DNA from 2 places in the Halomonas sp. THAF12 genome. Region 1 is predicted to be linked to the other one. Evidence: predicted binding sites of a transcription regulator. Region 1 holds the regulator's gene; the other holds the start of a gene.
What was found. Region 1 encodes FNR, which switches genes on or off when oxygen is low (the NO sensors DNR and NnrR bind a similar motif). Its sites were predicted from a motif close to TTGATNTANATCAA; they were not measured.
Positions count from the first base shown of each region.

Region 1 (10,964 bases):
GGCCTACAACCTGCTGGCCCTGCCGCCGGCGGCGATGGGCTGGGTGCCCCCCTGGCTGGCGGCGCTGGGCATGTCGGCGAGCTCGCTGGTGGTGGTCGCCAACGCCCTGCGCCTCACGCGCCGAAAGCTGCCCGACATTCCCGTGGATTCCCCCGCCCAGGACGCCCCATGAGCATTCTCTACCTGCTGATCCCGCTGTCGCTGATCCTGCTCGGCCTGGCCGTCTGGGCCTTCTTCTGGGCCGTGCGCCACGACCAGTTCGAGGACCTGGAAGGCCCGGCCCACCGCATCCTGTTCGACGATGACGACCCGCCCGGGGAGGCGCCCCGCCGGCACGGCGACGCCGACGCGCCGACCGGGAAACACGACAAGGAAGCCTGAATGAATCCGTCTGGACTCGATCTGCCGCCGCTGGCCGCGGCCTTCGTCTTCGGCCTGCTGGGCGGCGCCCACTGCATCGGCATGTGCGGCGGCATCATGAGCGCCCTGAGCTTCGCCGTGCCGCCCAGCCTGCGCCATCCGGCGCGGCTCGGCGGGCTGCTGCTGGGCTACAACCTGGGACGCATCGCCAGCTACATGGCCGCCGGCGCCCTGGCCGCCGGCCTCGGCACCCTGGTCGGCCTGGCCCCGGGGATCCGCCAGGCGCTCCAGGTCCTGGCCGCGGTGATGCTGATCCTGATGGCGCTCTACATCGCCGACTGGTGGAAGGGACTGCTGCGGGTCGAGGCGCTCGGCAGGCGCCTGTGGCGCCATCTGGAGCCGCTCGGACGGCGACTGATGCCGGTGGTGACGCTGCCCCAGGCCGTGACCCTGGGCGCGGTCTGGGGCTGGCTGCCCTGCGGGCTGGTCTACTCGATGCTGACCTGGAGCCTGGCCGGCGCCGACCCGCTGCGAGGCGCGGCGCTGATGGGCGCCTTCGGGCTCGGCACCCTGCCGGCGCTGCTCGCTACCGGCCTGGCCGCGCGACGGCTCGGCGCCCTGATCCGTCATCCGGCCACCCGCACCCTGGCGGCGCTGGCGATCATCGGCTTCGCCCTGTGGCAGCTGTGGGGCCTGTGGCCGGGCGCGATGGAGATGGCCCACGACGCCGGGCACGCCGGGCATCATTGAGCCGCTAACGCCCGCACGTTTGACCCAGCGCAACACCCCTGGGGGCCGCGAGCACTAGCCTGACGACATGAACGCTCGGAACTCCGCCATGTCCGTCACCCTTCCCGCCGACTTCGGCGCCGACGACTACGCCGCGGCGCTGACCGCCAGCAATACCCAGGCCCGCCCGCTGTCGCTGCATCTGCGCCTGCCGCTTCGCCACGACGTGGATGCCCGCGGCGACGGCAAGGGCATGGATCCCTTCGAGGTCGATCTGGCCCGGCTCGACCGCGAGATGGTGCTGGTGCGACGCTGCCTGGCGCCGGAGCGACGCCTGGAGGCCCTGCACTGGGGAAGCGGCCTCCCGCCTTCGCTGACCCTGTCGCAGATGAGCGGCCTCGTCGACCGGCTGGCCTCCCGCTTCCCCTTCGAACCGGGGCGCCCGCGCGACTTCACCGTCGAGCTCGACCCCCACGCCACGGATCTGCTCACCCTGCGTCACCTGGAGGCCCTGGGCTTCAACCGGCTGAAGCTGATCATGCGCCTGCCCGCGGCCGGCCGGCTGGACGCCCTGCCCCGCCTGCAGTCACGCGTCGAGCCGCTGCTCGACGAGACCGTGCGCATGGGCTGGCACTCGCTGAACCTGGTGCTGATCGTGGCGCCGACGATCCCGCCGCGGGAGGCCGTCGCCGCGCTCGCCGCGCTGCTGCCCATGTCGCCGCCGCGCCTCTCCCTGCGCCCGGAGCCCGCCTGGCAGGAGGGCGAATCGACGCTGCCGACGGCGCTGCTGGCCCGGGTCGACGAACGCCTGGCCGAGGCCGGCTACCGGGCACTGGGACACGGTTCCTACGCCCGTCGGGGCGCCGCCCTGGAGGATGCCCTCGCCCAGGCGCGTCGCGAACGGGCGCGCGACCGACTGGGGCTCGGCACCGGCGCCATCTCGCGGCTGCCCGACGCCGTGGCCTGCAACGCCACCTCGCCCCGGGACTACGCGGCGGCGCTGAACGACGGTCGGCTCGCCACCGCCTCGGGGCGCTGGCGGAATGCTCGCCCGCCCGGCCCCGGCCTGACCTGAGACTCGCCCAAGGGATGCTATGCCCGAACCGGGGCTATCCGCCATAATGGGGGAGGCAAGCCCCGATCAAGGAGGACAGCATGCCCGACACCGCAGCCGGCCGGCGCCGTTCCCTGCTGCACGAGACCCGCTGCCGGACCTGCAGCCTGAGTTCCCTGTGTCTGCCCCTGGCCCTCGAACTGGAGGACCTCGACGAGTTCGATGCCATCATCCGGCGCCGACCGCCGCTCAAGAAGGGCGAGTCGCTGTTCCGCCAGGGCAGCCCCTTCACCAGCGTCTACGCGGTGCGCTCCGGCAGTCTCAAGCAGGTCACCAGCGAAGGCGGCGGCACGGATCAGCTGACCAACTTCTACCTGCCCAGCGAACTGGTGGGGCTCGACGGCATCGACGAGTCGAGCTATCCGGGCTCGGTCATCGCGCTCGAGACCACCACCGTGTGCGAGATCCCGTTCGACCGCCTCGACGCCCTCTCCGAGCGCCTGCCGGAGCTTCGTGCCCAGCTGTATCGCAGCATGAGCAAGGAGATGCGCGACGACCGCCGCATGATGCGCCTGCTGTCGCGCAAGACCGCCGACCAGCGCCTGGCCACCTTCTTCGCCAGCCTCTCCGATCGCTTCCGCCGCCGCGGCTACTCCGCCTACAGCTTCCGCCTCTCCATGTCCCGGGCCGACATCGGCAACTACCTGGGCCTGGCCGTGGAGACCGTCAGCCGCATCCTGGGGCGCTTCCAGCAGCAGGGCCTGGTGGCCGTGTCCGGCCGCGAGGTGAACATCCTCGACCTGGACGCCCTGGCCGAGCTGGCCGAGGAAGAGGGCTGTCGCTGACGGCGCCAAGCGCCAAGCGCCAAGCGCCAAGCGCCAAGCGCCAAGCGCCAAGCGCCAAGCGCCAAGCGCCAAGCGCCAAGCGCCAAGCGCCAAGCGCCAAGCGCCAAGCGCCAAGCGCCAAGCGCCAAGCGCGGCAGAATGATGTCATGGCCATTGTTGACGTCAACGAAGAAACCCACAGGACTCGACGTCCCGTGGGTTTCTCATCGGCTTCCTCGACATCTGCCGCCCGTTACTGAGCACCCGGGCGCTTGCCGCTAGGCGCTACTCACTCGTTATGCAGGTCGATGCGATCGGCCTGCATCTTGGCCTGCTTGTCCTCCAGCCCGGCGAAGTCGAACAGCTCGCGGTCGGCCAGCTGCGAGGGCGCGACGTTGGTGACCGCCTTGAACATGCTCTCCAGGCGGCCGGGATGCTTGGCCTCCCACTCGGCGAGCATCTCCTTGACCACCTGACGCTGCAGGTTGGGCTGCGAGCCGCACAGGTTGCAGGGAATGATCGGGAAGGCCATGCGCTCGGAGAATTCGGCGATGTCGGCCTCGCGGCAGTAGGCCAGCGGGCGGATGACGATGTTCTTGCCGTCGTCGGAGAGCAGCTTGGGCGGCATCGACTTGAGGCTGCCGCCGAAGAACATGTTGAGGAACAGCGTCTCGAGGATGTCCTCGCGGTGGTGCCCGAGGGCGATCTTGGTGGCCCCGATCTCCTCGGCGTAGCCGTAGAGGGAGCCGCGGCGCAGCCGCGAGCAGAGCGCACAGGTGGTCTTGCCTTCCGGGGTCTTCTCCTTGACCACCGAGTAGGTGTCGCGCTCGAGGATGTGGTAGTCCACGCCGAGGCCGTCCAGGTACTCGGGCAGCACGTGCTCGGGGAAGCCGGGCTGCTTCTGGTCGAGGTTCACCGCCACCAGCGAGAAGTTCACCGGCGCGTTGCGCTGCAGGTTCCGGAGAATCTCCAGCATGGTGTAGCTGTCCTTGCCGCCGGACAGGCACACCATCACCTTGTCGCCCTCGCGGATCATGTCGAAGTCGATGATCGCATTGCCGACCTGGCGCCGCAGGCGTTTCTGCAGCTTGTTGAACTCACGCTTGGCCTTGGCGTCGGGCGCCTCGGCGGACGGGGTCGACGGCTCGGCCGAAGCGGCCTCATCGGCGGGACGGGGATCGAAGGTCACGGCATCTTGCATGGTCGGGGCGCTGCCAGGGCATCGGGGAAAGGGAAAGGGCGCCTATCCTACCACCCTGCCGCGAGACTGGCGACGTGGTGCCCGCTCAGCCGCTGCGACGGGCGAGCACCGCATCGCGGTCCAGCCGCAGGTGCATCAGGGCGGTGGTCACGGCGGTGCCCAGCACGCTGTGACGCCCCATCAACGGCACCTCGAGCTGCTCGGCGACCCGCTCGAAGGCCGGCGCCACCTCGAGCCGCGAATGGTGGTGATGGCGCTGGTAGCGCTGCACCAGATCGATGCCGGCATTGGGCAGCTCGAAGCCGAACCGGGCGCGCAGCTGGCGGTTGAGCAGCGCCAGATCGCGGTCCAGGCGCCAGCCCACCAGCGGCCGGTTGCCGACGAAGTCGAGCAGCCGCGCCAGCGCCTGGTCGATCGACACGCCGTCGTCGAGATCGATGCCGCGCAGGCCGTGGCGGCGCAGCGTCTCGGCGTCCACGCCCTCCGGGCGCGCCAGCCTGAGCTCCAGCGACTCGCTGGTCAGCACCCGGTCGCCGCGCAGCCGCACCGCGGCGATGGCCAGCGGCTCGGCGCCGCGCACGTCGCCGCCGGTCGACTGCACGGCCAGCGCCACCAGCTCCTCCCCGGTATAGGGACGGAACAGCCAGCCATACTGGCCATGGGCGTGGCGGTGACGGTCGACCAGGCGGCGCAGGGTCTTGAGCATGTCGATGTCCTTGTCGTGATCAGGCGTATTCGAGGTGATAGCGGTGAGAGAGGCGCTGCTTGAAGTCCTTGACGATATGCAGCGCCTCCCGGAGCAGGTCGCGCTCCAGCGACGACAGCGACTGCACCACCACCCGGTCCGGCTCGCCACCGTCGTCTTCGCCATCGCCGGCGAGGCGCGCCAGCTGCTGCTCGAGGCGCAGCTCGGTGAACAGCGACAGCGCCTCGCCCAGGTCCTCGGCGAAGCGCTCCTCGAGCCGGCCGTCGGCCGCCAGGGCGTCGAGCCGCTCCAGGGTCCCGGTGGCGAGGATGCCGCGCTCCAGCGCCATGACCCGCACGCCGTGCACGATGGGGAAGATGCCGCCCTTCTTGATGTCGATGCCGTGCTGCGGCTTCTTGAGCGAGCCGAACAGGGTCAGCGGCGTGGAGAAGCGCAGCACCGGACGGGCGAAATAGGAGAGCAGCAGCTCGTCCCTCGACGCCGCCTCGAACAGCGCCGCCCTCACCCGCTCGAGCAGCGCCGGATTGCCGGCCACGGCATGGGCATCGAGCATGATCGCCAGCTTCATCAGGCTGTCGCCGTCGCGGGCCTCCACCCAGCGCGCGATGCGCGCCTTCCACTGGCGCTCGGTGCCGACCCAGTCGGGGTTGGAGACCATGATGTTGCCCGGGCAGCGCGGATAGCCCAGCCGGACCAGGGTCTCGGTGAACTCGGCCATGCGCTCCATGCAGTCCGGCCAGTCGAGGGCATCGTCGAGGATCAGGCCGTTGTCCTGGTCGGTCTTGAGCATCTGCTCGCCGCGCCCCTCGCTGCCCATCACCATCAGGCAGCTGTCGCGCTGCCGCCGCTCGGGCATCGAGAAGCCCCAGGCCTTGTGGATGATGCGGCCGTTGAGCGCCGCGAGCAGGCCCATGGCGAAGCGCAGCTTGACCCCCTGGGCCATCAGCGCGCCGGCCAGCTCGGCGGTGCGGCGGCTGGCGACGGCGAGCTGTTCCAGGTCGCCGGCCTGCTCGACCTGCAGGCTCACCACGTGGCTGCGGCTGGAGAAGTAGCTGAGCACGTCGGTCAGCTCCACCACGCCCACCGGCGCCTCGTCCTCGACGATCACCACCCGCTCGATGCGATGCCGGGTCATCAGCACCAGCACCTCGAACAGGTACTGATCGGGGCGCGCGGTGATCAGCGAGCCCCGCGCCAGCGACGACAGCGGCGTCTGCTGGCCGAGCCCCTCGAGCACCAGGGCATCGAGCAGGTCGGTCTTGGTGACCATGCCCGGCCCGTCCTCGCCCTCCACCAGCAGGCTGTCGACGGCCTCGTCATGCAGCCGCCGCACCGCCTCGGCGATGGTCGTCTCGCCGGCCAGGCAGCGCGGCGGGCGCATGCAGTCCTCGGCGCGGGCCAGCATGAAGCCGGACATGGTCACCCCGCCGGCCGCGCGCTGCTCGGTCAGCAGCCGCGCCTTGTCGGCGAGGCGCTGGCGGAAGAAGGCGTCGAAGGCGGGATAGGCGGCGCACAGCTCGAGGAACAGCGCCCGGGGCAGCAGATAGCACAGCGATTCCTGCTCGGCGCGGAAGCGGTAGCGGCTCTGGCCGTTGAGGATGCTGATGGCGCCGAACAGGTCACCGCCGGTGTAGTGGCCGATGCGCTGACGCTCGCCGGGCAGGGTGGTGTCCAGCTCGGCGACCTCGCCCTTGTGGATGAGGAAGACGTTCTCGCCGGGCTGCCCGGCCTCGAGGATGATCTCGTCGCGATCGAAGTAGGCCAGGTCGAGCCCGCCGCGCACGCGCGCCCGCCCGGTCTCGTCGAGCAGGCTGAACGGCGCGTGGGAGAGATCGACGTCGACCATGGGAGCGGGTCCTCGTGCCAGGAATCGCCGCCGCCGGATCGTACGCATGAAGGCAGGCCTGGAGCGTGACGAACGAACCGGGAGCGACAGGGCTTTCACCCAGAGTAGCAACCCCCTTTCGCTACCAGAATCTAGACCATGGTGTTAGGCATTCGCCGCCACACTTCTCGTCTAACCTTCTTCTTATACCAAAGTCATGCTCCGCTCGATCGGCCCGATGAAGGCCCTGGCGTTAGACCATGGTCATGGTCCTAGTCATCATTCGGATGCATGGATAGACCATCGTCCAACCCCTGCCGGCCGGCGCCACCGCCTGGACACGCAATGCCGACATAAGAAATTGATTTGCTTCAAAAAGACGGCAAACACTTCGATCGCTTTACACTCATGATACGAAAGTCTGCGATGTTTTTTTCGGGATTGTTGACCAGCATTGTCGATGATCCCCGGGTGATGCCAATGCGTCGATAAGCGCTCCGTTCCTCGACAGGCACTTCATCATCCGACACGCCGCCGCGGTTCGGTCGACAGACCCCGGGAAGGCACCGTGGCGACACATGAACGCTGTGAGCGACTTCCCGAATCCAACAACAAGTGGAGAGCAACATCATGGCTGAAGAGACCCCCAATGCCGAAGCCTACTGGAAGGCCAACCTCCGATTGATCGCCGGCTGTCTGGTCGTCTGGGCAGCCGTCTCCTATGGCGGCGCCATCCTGCTGCGCCCGCTGCTCTCGGGCATAGCCGTGGGCGGCACCGACCTCGGCTTCTGGTTTGCCCAGCAGGGCTCCATCCTGACCTTCATCGGCCTGATCTTCTTCTACGCCTGGAAGATGAACCGGCTGGACAAGCAATTCGGGCTCGGGGAGTAACTCAGCATGAGTCAATTTGCCATCAACGTACTGTTCGTCGGTGCCTCCTTCGCCCTCTACATCGGCATCGCCATCTGGGCGAAGGCGGGGTCGACCAAGGACTTCTACGTCGCCGGCGGCGGGGTGCACCCGATCACCAACGGCATGGCCATCGGCGCCGACTGGATGTCCGCGGCCTCCTTCATCTCCATGGCCGGCCTGATCGCCGCCGGCGGCTACGCCAACTCCACCTTCCTGATGGGCTGGACCGGCGGTTACGTGCTGCTGGCCATGCTGCTGGCACCCTACCTGCGCAAGTTCGGCAAGTTCACGGTGCCGGAATTCATCGGCGACCGTTTCTACAGCAAGCAGGCCCGCATGGTCGCGGTGGTGTGCCTGATCGTGGCCTCGGTGACCTACGTCATCGGCCAGATGGCCGGCGCTGGCGTGGCCTTCTCGCGCTTCCTGGAAGTCGACGCCACCACCGGCCTGATCATCGCTGCCGTGGTGATCTTCTTCTACTCGGTGCTGGGCGGCATGAAGGGCATCACCTATACCCAGGTGGCCCAGTACATCGTGCTGATCATCGCCTATACCATCCCGGCGGTGTTCATCTCGCTGGAGCTGACCGGCAACCCGATTCCGGCGCTGGGCCTGTTCTCCGAGCACAGCGAATCCGGCATGCCGCTGCTGGCCAAGCTCAACGAGGTGGTCACCGCGCTCGGCTTCAACGAGTACACGGCGGACGTGGACAACAAGCTCAACATGGTGCTGTTCACCCTGTCGCTGATGATCGGTACCGCCGGTCTGCCCCACGTCATCATCCGCTTCTTCACCGTGCCGAAGGTCGCCGACGCGCGCTGGTCCGCCGGCTGGGCCCTGGTGTTCATCGGCCTGCTGTACCTGACCGCCCCGGCCGTGGCCTCCATGGCGCGCCTCAATATCGCCACCACCGTCTATCCCGACATGGGCGGCCAGGTCGAGAACGTCGCGGATGCCACCGCCAACCCGATCCTCTACGAGGAGCGCCCCGGATGGATCCGCACCTGGGAAGAGACCGGCCTGATCCAGTATGAGGACAAGAACAACGACGGCCGCATCCAGATCTACAACGACACCGAGGCCTTCGCCTCGACCGCCGAGCAGCGCGGCTGGAACGGCAACGAGCTGTCGGTCAACAACGATATCCTGGTGCTGGCCAACCCCGAGATCGCCAATCTGCCGGGCTGGGTCATCGGCCTGATCGCCGCCGGCGGTCTCGCGGCCGCGCTGTCGACCGCCGCGGGCCTGCTGCTGGCCATCTCCTCGGCGATCAGCCACGACCTGATCAAGGGCGCCATCAACCCTCGCATCAGCGAGAAGGGCGAGCTGATGGCGGCGCGGATCTCGATGACGGTCGCCATCATCGTGGCCACCTACCTGGGCGCCAACCCGCCGGGCTTCGCCGCCCAGGTGGTGGCACTGGCCTTCGGCATCGCCGCCGCCTCGCTGTTCCCGGCGCTGATGATGGGCATCTTCTCCAAGCGGGTGAACAACCACGGTGCCATCGCCGGCATGCTCACCGGCCTGGTCTTCACCCTGGCCTACATCTTCGTCTACAAGGGCTGGTTCTTCATCCCGGGCACCAACAACCTGGCGGACACCCCGGAGAACTGGGTGCTGGGCATCTCGCCGCTGTCCATCGGCGCGGTCGGTGCGATCATCAACTTCGCCGTGGCCTTCACCGTCTCCAAGGCGACCGCCGCGCCGCCCCAGGAGATCCAGGACCTGGTCGAGAGCGTGCGCTATCCCAAGGGCGCTGGCACCGCCGTCGACCACTGAGTCATAATCCTTCCGGCGCCCGCGGGGCGCCGGCCCACTCTTCCATGTCGGGCTTCCTTCGGGAAGCCCGACGCATATCAGGACGACCTCGATGATTTGGCACTTGATCGCGGCGCTCGTCGCCGGACTCGGCGCGGCGGGCATCGCCCTGCTGCTGCGCACCCTGACCGCCAGACGGCTGCCGCGCTGGATCGTGCCGGCCTTCGCCGGCCTGGGCATGATCGCCTACCAGATCCACCACGAATACACCTGGTTCGACCACAAAAAGGCCCAGCTGCCGGACGACAGCCGGGTGGTGGCCAGCGAGCAGCGGCCGGCCTTCTGGCGCCCCTGGACCTATGTGGTGCCGCTGACCACGGCCTTCACGGTGATCGACGAGGATGGCCTGTCGCGCTCGCGGGCCGACGACCAGCCGCTGGTCGAGTTCATCCTCTACCGCTTCGAGATGGGCGCCGCCGACCGGCTGGTGCACCGCCCGCACCTGCTGAACTGCGCCTCCGGCGAGCTGGTGCCGCTCGACGACGCGAGCGGCCGCCCGCAGACCGAGGCCCTGCGCCGGCTCGACGACGGCGACCCGCTGCGCCGGGCCGTCTGCTCCGCCGCCTGAGACGTCCTTTCCCCGGCCAGCTGACCGCCGGCCTCCTCCATCGAACATGGACAGCCTTCCACCGGGCCTTAGAATGGGCGGGAACCCGAGGGAGATGACCATGTTCGCTGGCTGGCTGCTGATCGCCGTTTCACTGCTCTATATCGCCGTGCTGTTCGCCATCGCCTGGCGCGGCGACCGCATGGCCCGCCGCCACGGCGCCAGCCGCCGCCGGCCGGTGATCTACAGCCTGGCGCTGGCCATCTACTGCACCTCCTGGACCTTCCACGGCGCCGTCGGCCAGGCGGCCACCTCGGGCTGGTCGTTCGCCAGCATCTTCGTCGGGCCGATCCTCACGCTGCTGCTGTTCTGGCCGGTGCTGGCCAAGATGATCCGCGTCGCCAAGCACCAGAACGTCACCTCGATCGCCGACTTCATCGCCTCGCGCTACGGCAAGACCCAGTCGCTGGCGGCCTTCGCCAGCCTGGTGGCGCTGGTCGGCACCCTGCCCTACATCGTGCTGCAGCTGAAGGCGGTGTCGACCTCCTTCAGCATGATGACCGACGCCACGGACATCACCCGCGCGCCGCTGTTCGGCGACACGGCCTTCTACGTGGCGCTGGTGATGGCGGTGTTCGCGATCCTCTTCGGCACCCGCCACACCGACGCCACCGAGCACCACGAGGGGCTGATCCACGCCGTGGCCTTCGAGTCGCTGGTCAAGCTGGTGGCGTTCCTGGTGCTCGGTGCCTATGTCACCTGGGGCATGTTCGACGGCCTCGGCGATCTGCTGGCCTTCGCCGACATCCAGCTCGAGCTGCAGCAACAGCTGGCCCAGCAGGACTTCGGCCAGAGCTTCTGGGCCCAGACCCTGCTGGCGATGCTGGCGATCCTGTGCCTGCCGCGCCAGTTCCACGTCGCGGTGGTGGAGAACATCCACCGCGACGACGCCGCCAAGGCTCGCTGGCTGTTCCCGCTCTATCTGGCG
Region 1 is NZ_CP045399.1:3,010,350-3,021,313, forward strand. Features, by position in the region: gene FIU88_RS13980 (heavy metal translocating P-type ATPase) at 1-172, shown strand, start outside; gene ccoS (cbb3-type cytochrome oxidase assembly protein CcoS) at 169-381, shown strand; gene FIU88_RS13990 (sulfite exporter TauE/SafE family protein) at 382-1,110, shown strand; gene FIU88_RS13995 (hypothetical protein) at 1,199-2,164, shown strand; gene fnr (fumarate/nitrate reduction transcriptional regulator Fnr) at 2,245-2,988, shown strand; gene ttcA (tRNA 2-thiocytidine(32) synthetase TtcA) at 3,257-4,168, opposite strand; gene FIU88_RS14010 (exonuclease domain-containing protein) at 4,254-4,874, opposite strand; gene FIU88_RS14015 (putative nucleotidyltransferase substrate binding domain-containing protein) at 4,894-6,720, opposite strand; gene FIU88_RS14020 (DUF4212 domain-containing protein) at 7,330-7,590, shown strand; gene FIU88_RS14025 (sodium:solute symporter family protein) at 7,597-9,390, shown strand; gene FIU88_RS14030 (hypothetical protein) at 9,482-9,997, shown strand; gene FIU88_RS14035 (NahK/ErcS family hybrid sensor histidine kinase/response regulator) at 10,098-10,964, shown strand, end outside.

Region 2 (10,964 bases), on a different replicon from region 1:
CCAATACCGCCTCGATATCGTCGATACACAGCCGCTTGGCATCGTAGGCCAGGTGGAGCTTGTGGTGCTGCGGATCGTAGGTCACGCCGTCGAGGCCGGACAGCGCGTCGATCTCGGTCACTGCCGCCGCGATATACCTTGACGCCTCGGACGTTACCTTCAGCGAGCGAGTGACCAGGGACGCTTGTGAAACGCCAGGGCGATGGTCGTGATGTGACATGGTCAACCTCCCTTCTCTGCTAGCGAATAGTCAGTCATCGTCGCCATGATCCTGCTGGCCACCGTGGTGGCGATGGAGGAAGAGATGCATCAGCGGGCAGGCGAGCAGCAGCAGCGGCAACGCCTGGTAAGGATGTAATCGCTGGCCGGTCACCAGCAGGTAGCCGCCCACGGCGAGGATGCCCCCCAGCGGCAGCCAGACCATCATCAGGCGGCGTTGTGCTCTCTTCTCCATGGCGTTCTCACGGTGGCTTGGGTTGTGAAAGGAATCGAAGCGACGCTACGTCGATGGCCGGCCGGTGCTGGCGACGGCATCGATCGGGCCTCGACGCTGGGGCGCGATCAACAGGAGCAGTCCCGCCACCATCATGGGCAGGGAGAGCAGCTGCCCCATGGTGAGCCAGTCGAAGGCGATGAAGCCCAGTTGGGGGTCGGGCAGGCGTGCGAACTCGACCGCGAAGCGAAAGACGCCGTAGAGCACCAGGAAGAGTCCCGAGACGGTGCCGCGCCGGCGTGGTCGGGCGGAGACCCACCACAGCACGACGAACAGCACCACGCCCTCCAGGGCAAACTCGTAGAGGGCCGATGGGTGGCGTGGCTGCGAACCGAGCCCCATCATGGAGGGGAAGACCATCGCCCAGGGAACGTCGCTCACGCGTCCTGGCAACTCATGGTTGATGAAGTTGCCCAGCCGCCCGGCGCCCAGGCCAATCGGCACCAGCGGTGCGATGAAGTCGGTCAGCTGGAGGAAGGCCAGGCGATGGCGGCGAGCGAACCACCAGGCGGCGACCAGCACGCCGGCAAGGCCACCGTGAAAGCTCATCCCGCCTTCCCAGAGCCTGAACAGCCAGAGCGGATCGGCCGCCAGCTGATCGAGGCCGTAGAAGAGCACATACCCCAGTCGACCGCCGAGGATGATCCCCACCGCGCCATAGAAGATCAGGTCGCCGATATCGTCATGGGTGAGGCCGAGCCGGTGGGCACGTCGTCTGCCCAGCCACCAGGCTGCGGCCAGCCCCACCACGTACATCAGCCCATACCAGTGGATGCTCAGTGGGCCCATCGACAGTGCCACCGGATCGATCTGGGGGTAGGGGATCATGCGTCGCTCCTGTGATGTGTCTGACCATCGCCGGTGGCCCGGCAACGGTTCCTGTTACCGCCAGTGTGGCGACGCTGTCTGAATCCAGGCTGAACGCCATGGCCGAGACGATTGACACGGATCAACCCAGGCTCGGATCGCCAAAGACGACGACGCCACCAGGCGGTGGCGTCGGTCGCGAGACCGATTCGTGGCTCAGAACATCAGCCTGGCCCCGGCGACGATGCCGGTATCTTCGGTGGGATCGCCATGGTGGCGGGCGATGTCGGCGGTATCGCCGTACTGCTTCTGCCAGTAGGCACCGACATAGGGCGCAAGGCGGCGCGTCACCTCGTAGCCCAGGCGCATGCCGACGCGTACCGAGTTGAGCCCCTCGCCGACGCCGAATGCCTCGGCCTCGCTGGCGGCCACGGCGATCTCGGTACGCGGCTGCAGGTAAAGCCGCTGGGTCAGGCGCAGGTCGTACTCGCCCTCGAAACTGGCCGAGACGTCGCCTTCGTCGCTGACCTGAAACGCCAGGTCGGTCTCGATGCCGTAGGGCATCACGCCCTGCAGGCCGATCACCCCATAGCCACGTTCGGCGTGATCATCGGAGAAGACCCCACCCTGGTAACCGATACCGCCCTGCAGCTCCCAGAAATCGGCGATCAGCCGGCTGTAGAGCAGCTCCAGGGATTCGAACTCGGCATCCTCGCCATCGCCCTGGACGTTCTCGCCCTCGGACTTCACATAGACCCGGTTGATGTCCCCGCCGTACCAGGCCTGGAAGTCCCAGACCAATTCCTCATGACCCTTGTCGGGCACGGCATATTCAAGACGGTCGAACAGCGCCATGGCCATGTTGTGCTTGGCCATGGGGGCGGGCCAGTCCGCCGGCGCATCATAGCCATCCTCTGCCAGGGCGACGGAGAGCGGGAGCGTGGCCAGCAGGGCACCGGCCGCGATCATCGGGATTCTGGTATTCATGGCGTCTCCTTACGCGACCTTGACGACCCGGAACATGCCGGCGTCCATGTGATAGAGCAGGTGGCAGTGGAAGGCCCAGCTGCCCTCGGCATCAGCGGTGATCAACGCCGAGACGCGCTCGCCGGGCTTGATGTTCAGGGTGTGCTTGCGCGGGATCAGCTCGCCCTGGCCGTTCTCCAGCTCCATCCACATGCCGTGAAGGTGGATGGGGTGTTCCATCATGGTGTCGTTGACCAGGATCAGGCGCAGCCGCTCGTCCTTCTCGAAGTGAATGGGGCCCGTTACCTCGCTGAACGTCTTGCCGTCGAAGGACCACATGTAACGTTCCATGTTGCCGGTGAGGTGTAGCTCCAGCTCGCGGCCGGGTTCACGGCGGTCGGGCCAGGGGGTGAAGGCCTTGAGGTCGCGGTAGACCAGGGTGCGGCGTGCGTTGGGATCGATGCCGATGCCGGCCTGGTCATAGCGCGAGCCCGGCTGGGCCTCTCCCGCCGCCAGCATGCCGTTCCCGCGGGTCTTGGCGGATTCCCTCGCCATGCTGCCGCCATGGTCCATCTCGGAATGATCCATGCCCTCCCTGTCATCGCCGGACATGTTGGAATGATCCATGCCCTCCATGTCACTGTCGGACATGCTGGAGTGGTCCATGCCATGGGCACCCATGGCCTCCATGCCGCGGTCGGCGATCCTGCGACGCTCGGGGATCTCCGCGGCCATGCCCTCCCGCGGTGCCAGGGTCGCGCGGGCATAGCCGCTGCGATCCATCGATTCGGCGAAGATCGTATAGGCGGTGTCGTCCTCGGGGGCGACCAGCACGTCGTAGGTCTCGGCCACCCCGATGCGGAACTCGTCCACCGGGACCGGCTGCACCGGCTGACCGTCGGCGGCCACCACGGTCATCTTGAGCCCTGGGATGCGTACGTCGAAGTAGGACATTGCCGAGCCATTGATGACCCGAAGGCGGATCCGTTCGCCGGCCTTGAACAGCGCCGTCCAGTTCTCCTCGGGAGAGTGGCCATTGAGCAGGTAGGTGTAGGTGCTGCCGGTGACGTCGGCGATGTCGCGTGAGCTCATGCGCATCTTGGCCCACATGCCGCGCATCTCCGCCGTCGCCGCAAAGCCCTTCTCGCGCACGTCGGCGAAGAAGTCGCCGATAGTGCGTTCCTGGAAGTTGTAGTACCCCTCGGCGGTCTTGAGGTTGCGGAACACCGCCATGGGATCCTCGAAGGTCCAGTCGGTGAGCAGCAGCACGTGCTCGCGATCATAGCGGAAGGGTTCGCGCTCGGCGGCGTCGATGATCAGTGGCCCGGCATGGCCGAGCTGCTCCTGAAGGCCGGAGTGACTGTGGTACCAGTAGGTACCGTTCTGGCGTACCGGGAAGCGGTAGGTGAAGGTCTCACCGGGGGCGATGCCGGCGAAGCTGACGCCGGGAACGCCATCCTGGTCGGGCGGCAGGATCAGGCCATGCCAGTGGATGGACGTCGGCTCATCGAGCAGGTTGGTCACCCTGAGTACGGCATCTTGGCCCTCCTTGAGGCGGATCATCGGCCCGGGGCTCTCGCCGTTGATGGTGTAGGGCCGCGCCGCCTGACCATCGATCTCAAGCGACTCGCGACGGATGGCCAGCGCCACCTCCGGGCCTTCCTCGATCCCCTTGGCGTAGGTATTGGTCTGCCCCCATGGATTGGCCCAGGCAGGGCGTAGGCCAAGGGCGGCTGCCGAGCCGATGCCTAGGGCGGCACCCCCCTTGAGCAGCCGTCGGCGCGACAGCGGGTGCGTGATTACGCTGGAACGTGCCATCTGTGACTCCCGTCGATGTCAGAAGGCGACATCATGACGGGGCAAGCTGAATCACGCCTGAAAATGCCAGGTTACGGCGCATCCTTTGCAAAGGGCACGTGAATTTCCACGCTCAGACCGCCCAGGGGACTGTGTCCGAACTGGACATTCCCGCCATAGCGTTTCAAGAGCTGGTTCAGGATCGACAGGCCCAGCCCATAGCCGGGGTGTGACTCGTCCAGGCGCCACCCGCGTTCCCCCAGGCAGGCCACGTCGTCGTCCGGCACGCCGGGCCCATCATCCTCGACACGCAGGACGAGACCCTCCTCCATCACTATCTCGCAGTGAACCTCTTGGTTGGCCCATTTGCCGGCGTTGTCCAGCACGATACCGATCATCTCTGACAGGTCCTGAGACTCGATGGGAATGCGCTGTCCGGTGCCTTCGGCTACCTCCAGGGTGAAGCGCTTGGCCGGGTAAAGGGTCCGGAACATCTCGATCAGTCTGCTGGCGTCGCGGTATGGATCGGCAAGGCGCCCGACATTGGGCCCCGCGATGCGCGAGCGTCGAAGTTCAACATCGAGCTGGGCGTGAATCTCCTCCAGGCGTTCCACCAGGCGTTGGCGACGCGTGGCATCGATGGGGCGCGAGCCCCGCAGCACCTGAATGACCGCGGCCAGGGGTGTCTTCAGCGCGTGGGAGAGGTTGGCGACCGACTCACGGGAGCGCTGCAGGCGAGCATCGATCTCGTCCATGAAGCGGTTAAGCTGCCCGACCAGACTGTCGAGTTCGGAGGGGACGTCCAGAGAGAGACGATCGCGCCTGCCGGCCTGCAGCTCGCCGAGCTGGTCGCGCAGCCGCGACAGCGGCACCATTCCTCGGCTGACGGCTAGCAGGTTGAGCACCCCCAGCAGGAGCAGCAGGCTGGCGGCGATGCCGCCGACCCACCAGTGCAGGCGGTGCAGTCCCGCCTCCACTCGGGAGAAATCCTCCCCTATCAGCAGCACCCCGGGTTGATTGTCGAGGGTGAAGGGCTGGCGAAAGACCAGCAGGTGCTGACCCGCCTCACGCACCTCGGCCAGCGACTCGCCACTGTCCAGCAGTGGTCGCAGTGCCTCCTGCCAACGCGGATGGGAGGCCGAGACCTCATCGCCCAGGCGCAACACATAGAGGTGGTGGAAAATCGCGAAGCCGCGACTGGCGGAGTCCAGGACCCGCGCGGTGGCCAGATGATCGCGGCGCAGCTGCTCGATGGCGTGATCGGCCTCGCGTTCGAGCCGTTCCCCCAGGAAGTCCCGCGCCAGGTCGTTGAGCAGGATCCCGTGCAGCAGCCAGGTCAGCCCGGTGACCAGCAGGGCGATACCCGACAGCCAGGCCAGCAAGCGGAGACGCAGGCTGCGTCGGTCAATCCGCAACGAAGACATAGCCCTGGCCGCGACGGGTCTGGATGCTTGATTTGCCCAGGTAGCGGCGTAGCCGCGCGATATAGACCTCGATGAGGTTGGGGGCCGCGGCGTCCTGCTCCAGGGCGTAGAGCTGGTTGAGCAGGTGCTCCTTGGAGAGCACCCGTCCCGGATGGTGCATGAAGTAGCGCAGCAGCACGAACTCGGTGCCTGTCAGGGGGTGCCAGGTACCATCGGCCACTCGGACGCACTGGTTGGCCTCGTCCAGGGCAACGCCACCCAGCGTCAACTGATGGGAGAGTCGCCCCGACTGGCGGCGTAACAGCGCCTTGACCCGGGCGACAAGCTCGGCTTCGTGGAAGGGTTTGGTCAAGTAGTCATCCGCGCCGCCTTCGAGCCCGACGACCTTGTCTTCCCAGGTGTCCCGAGCCGTCAGGATCAGCACCGGCAGGTCCCGGCCCGACTGGCGCCACCGCCTGAGCAGGTCGAGACCCGAGCCATCGGGAAGGCCCAGGTCCATGATCGCCAGCGCGTACGTCTCGGTGGTCGAGAGCGCCTCGGCGTCTCTCAGGGACGCGGCCAAATCGACCCGGTAACCGTTGTCCTTGAGGGATTCGGCGAGGCTCTCGGCCAGCAAGTCGTCATCTTCGAGTAGCAAGAGCTTCATGCGTCGGCTCACTTGCCTAGCTGGATCTCCCCGGCCATGCCGGATTCGTAGTGCCCAGGGATATTACAGGCATAGACGAGCGACTCCACGTCAGCGGGGGCGGTCCACACCAGCTCTGCGGTGTCGCCGGGGGCGATGGTCACCGCCGGCATAGCGCCGCCATGGGCACCTTCCGCCATGTCATGGCCGCCATGGCCGTCGTGGCCGTCACCATGACCACTGTCTCCCATAGCCTGCATCATCTCGCGGTGCGCTTCCTGGGCTGCGGCATCGCCGATCACGAATTCGTGCTTCAGGTTGCCGGTGTTGACTACCTTGAAGCGCACAGTCTCTCCAGCGGTGATGCCGAGTGTCTCGGGATCAAACCACATGTCACCGGCCTCGACCTGGATGGTGCGGTCGATCTCGGCATCAGGCGTGGAGGAATGGGAGCCACCATGTTCACCGGCAGCAAGGGCGGAAGTGGCGGCCAGGCCAAGGGTGATGGCCAGCAGAGACTTACGCATCATGTAACCTCTTTGATCGTATCAGTGGAGCCTTGGTTATACTGCAGCAACCTGAAATGAGACTGAACTCGAAACCCCTTGACTCTTGTGTTACACGTAGGTTGTAGCATCCAAGGCTCTGATAAAGACCATGCCGAATCCCTTGTCCTGGATCATGTTGGACGACACGGCCACCGAGGCAGAATGGGGACTCGACCATGAGGATGACCGAATGACCTGCAATGTTCGCTGCCTGCTGCACCTCCGAGGAGTACGCCTGTTGGCGCTGCTGCTCGCGGCTCTGCTGCTGGTCGCCAGCCTGCCCGGTCATGCGTCTATGGATGACTGCGCCGTCGACTGCGGTACCTCCCAGGTCGAGATGCTCGATCACGCCAACGCCGATTGCGGCGCCTGTGCGGCATTGACCGCCACGCCGACTGTCCCCCGCGTCCCTCCAGACGCTCTTGCCGACCTGGCCGACCCGGCCGTGGTTGAGTTCATCGCTGCACCACCCCGAGAACCTCCCAGATCCTGACGTCGCTCGACTTCCCGGTAACGACATATTGGCTCGTTATCGGTGCTCCCTAACTTTCGTCAGGAGTCACATCATGTACGCCAACGATTGCTTTGCCCTGATGGGTTCAATGGGCTGGATGGGCTGGCTGATGCCTCTGAGTGTCATGCTTCTGCTCGGCCTCGGCATCGCTACTCTCGTCAAGTATCTCTTCACGTCTCGTCGTTCCCGGGAGGATCGCTCATGAAACGCCTTGTCCCCACTCTGCTTGCCTCCTCTGCACTGCTGATCGGTGCCGGCACCGCCCAGGCGGCCTTGCCCAATGCGGCGACGCTCTACAAGAACCCCCAGTGTGGCTGCTGCGATGAGTATGCCCGCCAGCTTGAGGCGCTCGGCGTCGAGGTCGCCATCGTCGACGACGTCCCGATCGGTCAGGTCAAGGAGCGAGTCGGACTGCCCTACGGACTGGGCTCCTGCCATACCATCGAGATGGGTGAGTATGTCATCGAGGGACACGTGCCCTTCGCGGCGGTGGAAAGGCTCTTCGAAGAGCAGCCCGATACCGATGGCATCGGCCTTGCGGGCATGCCCATCGGCACACCGGGTATGCCGGGACCGAAGCAGGATGACTGGAATGTCTACCAGTTTCGCGCCGGAGAAGCCCAGCCATACATGACGCTGTAACGTCGCAAGGTGATAGCGACTGCCCGGGTGATGACTCGCCCGGGCATGATGTCCGCTTTTGGCCGATAGCGGCTGTATGCAATATGGTCGTTTTCTTTACGCACGCCGACCGCCCCTCCAGGAGGCCCTGGCGGGGCGGTTTTGCGTAAAGAAATTGCGTAATTTTTTCTATTTCAAGAAAAGGGGCGTTTTTGTCTGTTATTTGGCCTACGGGTGGGAGGCCTTGAGGCAGCGATCAGGGCATCATTTGAGGCTGCTAATGTTAAGCAGCCTTGCATCTGCATAGGCATTGGCACTGCGCCTCTGGCCAGAGGCGCTTCCCTGATTATTTTGGGTATCCGGATTAAGTGGTTGATGGGCCTTCCAGCCCCATCCAACCCTTAGTCCTTCCAGAAGGTTGATAGATCGACACCGAAGTTCTTCTCAGGCTCGGGGAGTCCCATGTTGTAGGTCATGGTGGCTCTGCCCAGAAACGGGGATTCCTTGACTTGTGGCGCCTTCTTCTTGTGCTTGGTGGTATAGAGCATCCGGGCTCGCATTACCTCGAACGAATAGCCCCGGCCATCACGGTTTTTGTCCTTGGCTAGGCGGTTTATCGACTACGTGAAAGCGTTGGTGATCGGGATGTCGGTCTCAAAGTAGGTCAGCATCTCTTCACGCCAGCCACTGACGGCGCTGACGAGATCCTTCCAAACCTCCTTCTGCCCCTGAGGGATGTTGTCAATCCAGGTGGCGAGAGCCTGTTCGGCACCACGCCGATTGGTACAGTCCCAGATATGGTAGAAGCGCTCCTTGTGCTCGTAAGCCGCCAAGAGCTGGGGGGAATGCTCCTGTCCAGGTCTCCATGATGAGCCGTTCGCGGTCTGAAACGTCGTGAGCGCGCTTCAGCAGGATTTTCCGGTCACCTTTGAGGGTCCGGCGCTGATTGGGCTTCAACTCCTTCCTTAGGCCTTTGCGGATCTTCTCTAAGGCCTCGTTGGCCATGCGCACGACGTGGAACTTATCGACCACGATACGGGCCTGTGGCAGCACCGTCTGGAAGGCGCGGCGGTAGGGCTTCCACATGTCCATGCTGACGATCTCGACCTGGTGGCGGTTGGCCATGCTCATGAGGCGTCTTGTCACCCTCTCTTGCTGACGACCGGGTAGCAGGTCCAGCAGGGTGCGCTCTTCCAGATTGGTTAGGATGCAGCAGAGCCCTTGGCAGCAGTCGTGCATCAGGAACGTACAGCTGGCTCATGAAGGCGTGCCGCCTTATCAAGGCCCAGGACGCGCCTATTCCGGAAGTCAAGCATGCGATAGCGAAGACGCTAGGCGATTCAGCGGCGGCGGCTGCCTGGTTGATGTCGTATTTCCGCCCAAATAAAGAGGGCGACACCGAGGAAGATCCATACGTCCGCTAGGTTGAACGATGGCCAGTGCCACTGGGCATAGTGAAAATCGAGAAAATCCTCTACGAGCTATGGTGATTTCTGGTGTACGGGAGGAGGTAGGAAGGGTGGCGTATCCTGTTGATTGATCACGACCAAGATCTCAATCAACAAGAGCGGATACGCCATGACCGATTCTACTCTCCGAGCCCTGTCGCAGCCAGAACCCGAGACCTCTGACCCGTTGCACGAATTGTTGCGCCAAGGGGCACGAGACCTGATCGCCAAGGCCGTGGAGGCCGAGTTGGCCACCTTCCTGGCTCAGTATGCCGACACGACTCTGGAGGACGGTCGGCAGGCGGTGGTACGCAACGGCTATCTGCCGGAGCGCACCGTGCAGACTGGCATCGGTGACGTCACCGTCAAGGTGCCCAAGGTGCGGGACCGAAGTGGCGGCCAGGCCTGCTTCAACAGCACCCTGTTGCCGCCCTACTTGAAACGGGCCCGTAGCGTCGAGGAGCTGATTCCCTGGCTCTATCTCAAGGGCGTCTCCACCGGCGACTATCAGGAGGCCCTGTCGGCCCTGCTGGGTGACCAGGCGAAGGGGCTGTCGGCCAACACGGTCTCGCGACTGAAGGCCCAGTGGCTCGACGAGCACAAGGTCTGGTGTCAGCGGGACCTGGCGGACCGCCGCTATGTGTACTGGTGGGCCGATGGCGTCTACAGCAATGTGCGGTTGGATGACCGCCTCTGTCTGCTGGTGATCATCGGCGTCACGGCGCATGGCCGCAAGGAACTGGTCGCCGTCGAGGATGGCCATCGCGAGTCGGAAGCCAGTTGGAAAGAACTGCTCACGGGCCTGCGAGAGCGTGGCCTGACAGAGGCCCCCAGGCTGGCGATCGGTGATGGTGCGCTCGGTTTCTGGAAGGCGCTGAGCAAGGTCTATCCGACCACGGCGCACCAACGTTGCTGGGTCCACAAGACGGCCAATGTGCTGAACAAGCTGCCCAAGTCGGTGCAGCCCAAGATCAAGGCCGACCTTCACGAGATCTGGATGGCCGAGACGCGCGAGGCGGCCCATCAGGCCTTCGACCGCACGCTGAAGCGCTTCGGCGCCAAATACCCCCAGGCGATGGAATGCCTGGCCAAGGATCGGGACGAGCTGCTGGCGTTCTATGACTTCCCGGCAGAGCATTGGGTGCACATCCGCACCACCAACCCGATCGAGTCGACCTTCGCCACGGTCCGCCTGAGGACCAAGCGCAGCCGGAACTGCGGCTCTCGGGACACGACCCTGGCGATGGTCTTCAAACTGCTCCAGACCGCCCAGAAACGCTGGAGGCGGATCAAGCACTTCCAGAAGTTGGAGCTGGTCGTCAGCAACGTCAAGTTCCAGGACGGGGAGCAGGTAGCCGATCAGTCAGACAGGAATGCGGCCTGACCGTCATCCACCAGATTTGACAATAACTCATCCTCTACGTAGCCTAACCGCAAGCGATCTGCGACATTGCCCAACGCGCCGCCGAGGATCGCACTGAGGGCGAGCCGATAACTCAGTACGCGTGGTGAACGCCAAAGCCAGTACACCAGTAATATCGAGATAACCAGGGCCAGTCCGATGAAAAGCGGCTGCTGCCAACCGCCGACATCCGCGAGAAAGCTGAAGGCCGCCCCCGTATTGTGGCGGTGGACCCAATTGAAGAAGGGTGCGGCAGGCACGCTTTCACCATGCGCTAGCATGGTGCTGGCAAGGTACTTGCTCGCCTGATCGACAAACA
Region 2 is NZ_CP045400.1:135,430-146,393, forward strand. Features, by position in the region: gene FIU88_RS18520 (cation transporter) at 1-220, opposite strand, end outside; gene FIU88_RS18525 (DUF2933 domain-containing protein) at 251-454, opposite strand; gene lgt (prolipoprotein diacylglyceryl transferase) at 500-1,321, opposite strand; gene FIU88_RS18535 (copper resistance protein B) at 1,517-2,287, opposite strand; gene FIU88_RS18540 (copper resistance system multicopper oxidase) at 2,297-4,084, opposite strand; gene FIU88_RS18545 (sensor histidine kinase) at 4,156-5,487, opposite strand; gene FIU88_RS18550 (response regulator transcription factor) at 5,468-6,133, opposite strand; gene FIU88_RS18555 (plastocyanin/azurin family copper-binding protein) at 6,142-6,642, opposite strand; gene FIU88_RS18560 (hypothetical protein) at 6,851-7,153, shown strand; gene FIU88_RS19255 (hypothetical protein) at 7,227-7,379, shown strand; gene FIU88_RS18565 (DUF411 domain-containing protein) at 7,376-7,816, shown strand; partial or broken gene FIU88_RS18570 (ISL3 family transposase) at 8,197-9,007, opposite strand; partial or broken gene FIU88_RS18575 (signal peptidase II) at 9,136-9,273, opposite strand; gene FIU88_RS18580 (IS256 family transposase) at 9,374-10,627, shown strand; gene lspA (signal peptidase II) at 10,603-10,964, opposite strand, start outside.
Region 2: a site for FNR is predicted at 6,782-6,795, ahead of FIU88_RS18555 (plastocyanin/azurin family copper-binding protein). Genes of this name have one in related genera too.